Regions from separate parts of the Brevibacillus sp. FSL K6-2834 genome, predicted to be linked through region 1. Evidence: a T-box and tRNA genes for the amino acid it is inferred to sense, from the RefSeq annotation. Region 1 holds a T-box; the other holds one or more tRNA genes.

Region 1 (3,411 bases):
AGCCGGAGTTGATGTGCTCCCCATCGCCCGTATACGCTTGCTTGGATACATCTCCGCCGCGGATTACTTCCTTGATCGGCAGATTGTATGCTTGCGCAAATTCATAGTCGCGCTCATCGTGAGCGGGAACAGCCATTACAGAACCGGTACCGTAACTGATCAGGACGTAGTCGGCAATCCAGATCGGCAGTTTTTCTCCATTTACCGGATTGATTGCGTACGCACCTGTAAACACGCCCGTTTTTTCCTTGGCCAGGTCTGTACGCTCCAAATCGCTTTTCCGTTTGGCTTGCTCCAGGTAGTCTTCAACTGCCTGCTTTTGTTCCGGTGTTGTAATTTTCTCCACCAGCTTGTGCTCCGGAGCAAGCACTGCGAAGGTAGCGCCGTACAAAGTGTCCGGGCGGGTCGTGAAGACAGTGAAGGTCTCGTCGTGGCCGTCAACGGAAAAGACAACCTCAGCGCCTTCAGAGCGGCCAATCCAGTTGCGCTGCATTTCTTTGATGCTTTCCGGCCAATCAAGCTCCTCCAAATCTTCCAGCAGACGATCAGCATACTTGGTGATTTTCAGTACCCACTGTTTCATCGGACGGCGTTCTACCGGATGTCCTCCGCGCTCACTTTTCCCGTCAATTACCTCTTCGTTGGCCAGAACTGTTCCCAATGCTGGGCACCAGTTCACGGCAACTTCGTCGATATACGCCAGGCCATGCTCATACAGCTTGGTAAAAATCCACTGTGTCCATTTGTAATAAGCAGGATCGGTTGTATTGATTTCACGGTCCCAATCGTAAGAAAAACCAAGAGATTTAATTTGACGGCGGAACGTATTGATGTTGCGCTCCGTAAACTCTGCCGGGTCGTTGCCCGTGTCCAGCGCATATTGCTCAGCAGGCAGCCCGAACGCATCCCATCCCATCGGGTGCAGGACATTGTAGCCTTGCATCCGTTTCATCCGGGACAAAATATCCGTCGCGGTATAGCCTTCCGGGTGTCCTACGTGAAGGCCTGCTCCGGATGGATACGGGAACATGTCGAGAGCATAAAACTTCTTCTTGCTCGGATCATCCAGCGTTTTAAAGGTTTTATTCTCTTCCCAATACGTCTGCCATTTCTTTTCGATTTCCTGATGATTGTAAGCCATGATTTGCACTCCTATCGTAGATTCATGAAAACAAACAAATGCTTCGCCCATTAAGAAGAAGAGGGCCACTTCAATAAAAAATAAAAACCTCCCGCCCCCAATCGCGAAACGAAAAGGGACGAGAGGATTATATACGCTCCCGCGGTACCACCCACATTGGTGAACAGACGGCACACCGATCATCGCTTTGCTTCACAGAAAGCAGAAGTCCTGATGCTTGCAATCATAAGCTCACCCGCTTGAAAAATCCGTATCGTGGATAGACGCTCCCCCTTACGCAACCGCTCCTACTGGACGGTCTTCAGGCAGAGTGCTTCGAGGCGAGTTCGGAAAGGGACGGGTTGACTTTCACCTGCCGTCAACTCTCTTTTGCCGTTTCACTTTCGTACTACTCCTCATCAACGCATTCCTTGTTTGTGGTTGTACTTTCGATTATAGACAATCAATGCCAATGCTGTCAATCTCGCGGACGGCAAGCCGAGAAAAACAAACGCTCACTCGTCTCTTGCGGTGGCTGGCCGCTAAAATCGGCCGTTATTTCCACATCGACAAAGCCGGTCTCCATCAGCCAGCGAGCAAGCTCATATGGCTGATACGCCCTCTGCTCATGCACTTCCTCGATACGTTCGTACAAGCCGTTTTCCTGCCGCAGAAAAAAGGTCAGTTCATGCGCTACCTCGAGCCGCAGCGGATCGCAGAAACATTGCCAAATGTACGAAACTTCCTCTTCGGCCAGAGTAAAGGTCTGGTCTCCAAAACCGTGCAGGATTTTGTATGGACTGTGCACGTCGAACAAAAAGGTCCCGCCTGGATGCAGATGCTCGAAGACGAGAGAAAATGTCCGTTTCACGTCCTCTTCTTCCGTCAAGTAGCTGAGCGAGTCGCAAAAGGACAAGACACTGTCTGTCTTGGGCAATGCCAGTTCGCGCATGTCCTGTTCGACCCATTTGACTTGGGCCTGCTCCCGCCTCATCTTGTCGTACGCTACTGCAAGCATGTCAGCAGACAGATCAACTCCTGTCACCTGATACCCTCTTTTTGCCAGGGGAATGGCGATGCTTCCGGTCCCGCAGCCGAGGTCAATGACTTGACGCGGCTTCCCTTTCCTGGTCCAGACACCCTCTGCCCAATCGAGCCACTGATCGTAAGGGGAGTCGGTCATCAGCCTGTCGTAGACAGCCGCCATTTGCCCGTACGCCATTTACCTCAGCCTTCCTCTCCAAATTGGACGATAGGGGCTTCGGCCCACAGCCGCTCGAGATTGTAAAACTCGCGGTCTTCGCGATGGAATACGTGGATGACGACATCCTCCAGGTCGACAAGCACCCAGCGTCCTTCGTCTGCTCCCTCAATGCCGCGTACCTTGTAACCGTTCTTGTGAGCCTGATCACGGATCTCGGAAACGATTGCTTGTACTTGCCGTTCATTGTTCCCGTGGCAAATCATGAAATAATCCGCAATGACGGACAGCTTGCTGATGTCCATGATGATCAGATTTTCCGCCTTCTTGTCCTCTGCCGCCTTTGCCACCAGTCTTGCCAGGGCTTCTACTGTTTTAACCATGAAACTCCTCCTTATGTATCCAGTCCGGATACGAGATCGTTATATGCCAACAGTGTCAATGGATACACCGTTTTTTTCTGCTGGATCAAATGTTGAATCGTACTGCCGAGAGCTTGCGCCAAAGCTTTATCCAGATCTTGCGACGCCAAGCTGCGAATCGTTTCAACACCGGGAAAGATTCGGTTTGGTTCTATATAGTCTGCCACACAAACGATTTTTTCTAACAGCGTCATCCCGACCCGGCCCGTTGTATGGTAGCGAACGGCCTGGATGATGTCCGGGTCGGAGACATTCATCTCCGTCTGGATGACGATTGCTCCGGCAAATGAATGCCACAGCTCCTTGTCCCCGTTCAAAAGGTCGGCGGGGAGATCGTGACGAATGAGAACGTCACGCATCCTTTCAACCGGCCAGCATTTGCAGTAGTCGTGCAAAAAACCCGCCAGTTCGGCTTTATCGGGGTCTGCCCCATACTGAAGCGCCAGCTGTCTGGCAGTTCCGGCCACGCCCAGCGTATGCTGATACCGCTTCTCGTGCATTTGGGCGCGGACTTGGCTGAGAAGCGCTTCCCGATCATTTAACCAACTCATATAGTCCGTACTCCTTTATATAACGCTCGACAGGCGGGGGTACGAGGTAACGAATGCTCTTGCCCCGGGCTGCTTTTTCCCGGATCAGTGTCGAAGACAAATCCCACGCCGGCATCT
Region 2 (3,411 bases), 570 kb from region 1:
ATTATCCGGCGGCAGGGGGAAAAGCTTCGTTCCCTTGTCAGCGATCTCCATTTGGTCTCCATGCTTGAGTACGAGATGCAGCCGGTAAGCTGGAAGGCTGTAAGGCTGCCGGTGCTTGCCCGGCAGGCCGTATCAGACTTTCTCAACAACCATGATGTCGGTGAGAGATTCTCCCTGCAACTGGCTTTCGAGGATGAGAACATCAAGGTCAATGGTGATGAAAAACTGCTGCAGCGGGCGATTGCCAACCTTCTGCAAAATAGCATGCTTCACAATCGAGAGGGCTGCCAGATTCTTTTGCAAATCATGCGTTCCCCCGACAAAAAAACGTGCCGCTTCACCGTCACGGATAACGGAAAAGGAATACCGCAAAGCGAGCTTGCCGATTTGCTGGAGCTGCCGTACTCGACCAAGAGAAAGAGCCCTGTACAGAACGGCCACGGACTCGGCCTCCCGATGGTCGCGCGGATTGCCAAAGCCCATCAGGGAAGGCTGATCCTGACGAGCGATACGGGGAAAGGGCTGCGAGCCGAGATCGAGCTTCCGGTCATGGCAGACTCTTGATTTTTTTGCCCCGTGCATGTCCTTTCACGCTAAAAAAGAACAGAGCGGCTGCTTTCACCCTGCTGCAGCCGCTCTGTTTCCGTTATTCCAGTGCGCTATATCGTGTGCTTCAGTCTTAAAACAGGTTTATAGGCATGCTTTAAGCCCATGGAAACGGCCAGTCTCAACACAAAAGCACTCAAATTGCCAAAGTCCCTCACAGTTCCTTCCTGCTCCTTCTACCACCGAAACGGCTATCGCAGCACTTATATGATCTAAACGAGCGTTTTTAACTCTTTCGCCAACAAGCTGATCGTTGCGGCTCTCTCCCCGGCATCCTGCTCATCGAATAAAAGCTGCTGAACAAATTCCCACATGTCTTCCAATTTCCGTTTCTCCTGATAAAACTGGAGGGCATCGGGGTTAAAGGAATAGTCTTTATGGCGTTTCCGATAGATGCTTAAAAATGTGTCGAAATGCGGATGATCAACCAGGAACATCAGATCGGCTTCTACGGGAGCCACTGTAAGCCCTTCCCAGTCAATCAGAATCAGCTTCTCTTCGGCCAGCATCAAATTCCAATTGTGGATATCGGTATGGCATAGAGCCAGTTTGGGATGACTGTTTTTCAACCTTGCAGACAGCCTGCGAATGCTATCGGACAGGCTCTTGATACGTTCCATCTTTGGTTCGATCATTTTCACAACATCCGTTGACAGCTTGTTCCAATCGTGATCCAATGCGTTCCTCAGCTCCTGCAAAAACGGAACCTCAAAAACTTCCCGGAGTCCTTCTGTTTGAACAGGGATTTCTCCCCCATACCAATGGAGCTCCGCAACGATTTCCGCGAGCTGACAAACCTGCTCCCTGCTTAACTCACGATTGCCAATCGTTTCTCCGTCAATATATTGAAAAAGAAGATAGATGGCATCTTTACTTTCGTATTTATAATCGCCATTTGTTGTGAATAGCGGCACAGGAATTTTCCCCTTCAAGCCGCTATTTTGCTGGAGCCAAACGGTGACAGGCATGTACGTATCAATGAGAGCTGTCCACTTGGAGGTAGATGCTCTGTTTTTTTCATAAACCTTCAGGAAATAAGCACACCGGTCATCAAGCACTTTGTAGGCCAGCGCTGACCATCCCCCCCTGCTGCGGCGAAACATTTTTGCAATCGATACCATACTGCTCTCTTAGGATTATTTTTATCTCGTCCATAGTAGCCCTCTATTCATTTGTAGTTTCCAGTGGATGGGTCCACCAAGCTGAGTCTTGTGCAATAGATCTACAGCTGATCGATAATCAATGACAAATGGTTTATTTTAAGCCTCCGGTTACGATATCTACAATTGTTATTTTATCGTATATTTCCCTTTCCCTCTCAGCAATATATTCAGACAAAAAAAACCCTTCAGAAGAATCTGAAGGGCCCTATGTTTACATATGGTGCGGTCGAGAGGACTTGAACCTCCACGGTGTTGCCACCACTAGAACCTGAATCTAGCGCGTCTGCCAATTCCGCCACGACCGCAAGCGACAAGAATTATTATATTCGCAGACGATGGAGATGTAAAGCGGACTTTGGGAAAATGGGAAAGGCACCCCGTTGCCGCTTTGCAGGGGGACTGTTCCATCCAGATCATATGGAGGACTCCGGCTCGTTAGTCTTCACCTTTGTTTGATGTGAAAGGAAATCGCAAAGCACAAGAGAACAAAAAGCAATTGCAAAGACAATGCCAGCAATATTCCTGTCAACAAACCCAATGCAACGTTACTTTCAGTGGCATGATAGCAAGCGACAAACAACCCACTTGAGCCAATGGTCGCGGGCATGCCTCTCCTTGCACGGAAAGTACCCTCGGGGAGCAGCTTTCGCAAGGGCTGTATCATGATCAGCACTCCCACTTGCTGCAAGCGCCATCCCTCTCCAATCGGTTATAAAACCGCGTCCAGTCAACAGCAAACACGTTCCATCGGCCAGGAGCACCACATATCCTTCTTTGCGGCCGTTGTTGGAGGCCGCTTTCTTGTCTCACCGAAAATTTGCGAAATGCGGGAATCGTCAGCACTTCAGACAAGCCAATGAAAGAAAGCACCAGCCAAAAAACGAATCGCCAAGACAGAAACTCGGCTAAAAGCCCGGCAAAATAAGGACCAATTAACGCAGGTAAAATATCTACCGTCAACTTTTTCTTTGGAAACTCCCCTCGTACCTGAATACCTGACGAAATCTGCCGTAATCTGCCGCAAGAAACTTCAGCCGTTTCTCCTCCAAGCCTCCATATTCAGTTCATTATTGATGGCCGCAGCGACAAATGCGCCCATAGAAGCTGCAGCAATCGCCTGATAGAGCCGCGATGCCGCATCTCCGGCGCTATAGACGCCCGGGACATTCGTTTTCCCGAACTCGTCGACAACGACCGATCCCGCTTCCGTGATGCGGCATCCGATCGTTCGCGGCAGCTCCGATCCCGCGACCAGCACCGGTTTAAAAAAGATCCCCCTGCACGGAATGGTTGTCCCGTCTTCGAGAACCACTTGACGGACGATTCCTTCGCTGGAGTCAATGGATTGAATCGGCGAGTCAAATAGGGGGACTTGATGTCGCTTTAGCTCTTCGCGCTGTGCATCCGTCAGCTCATCGGGGCCGTTCGTGCAGATGGCAAAACGATTCGTCCATCCGGAAATCAATGGAGCGAAGTGCATAAGCTCTGCCCCCTTGTTAATGATGACTAGCGGCTGGTCGCTTAATTCCCAGCCATCGCAATACGGGCAAACGAAGGCGCTTTTTCCGTAAACTTCCGCTAGTCCAGGAATGTCCAGCGGCCGATCCTTCATTCCTATGGCAAACAGCACCTTTCTGCTTTC

Evidence for each region. A T-box is a leader RNA that pairs with one kind of tRNA and senses whether it is charged. The one in region 1 lies ahead of leuS (leucine--tRNA ligase), so its partner is inferred to be a tRNA-Leu.
Region 2: it has a tRNA-Leu gene. The T-box ahead of leuS (leucine--tRNA ligase) is inferred to sense a tRNA for this amino acid. The anticodon was not compared.

The regions. Positions count from the first base shown of each region.
Region 1 covers NZ_CP151945.1:2,068,971-2,072,381, reverse strand. Annotated here, with positions in the region: gene leuS (leucine--tRNA ligase) at 1-1,141, opposite strand, end outside; T-box leader at 1,253-1,552, opposite strand; gene NST96_RS10205 (class I SAM-dependent methyltransferase) at 1,599-2,342, opposite strand; gene rsfS (ribosome silencing factor) at 2,348-2,704, opposite strand; gene yqeK (bis(5'-nucleosyl)-tetraphosphatase (symmetrical) YqeK) at 2,716-3,294, opposite strand; gene NST96_RS10190 (nicotinate-nucleotide adenylyltransferase) at 3,278-3,411, opposite strand, start outside.
Region 2 covers NZ_CP151945.1:2,642,325-2,645,735, reverse strand. Annotated here, with positions in the region: gene NST96_RS13110 (HAMP domain-containing sensor histidine kinase) at 1-564, shown strand, start outside; gene NST96_RS13105 (aminoglycoside phosphotransferase family protein) at 819-1,727, opposite strand; tRNA gene NST96_RS13100 (tRNA-Leu) at 1,988-2,074, opposite strand; gene NST96_RS13095 (NAD(P)/FAD-dependent oxidoreductase) at 2,800-3,411, opposite strand, start outside.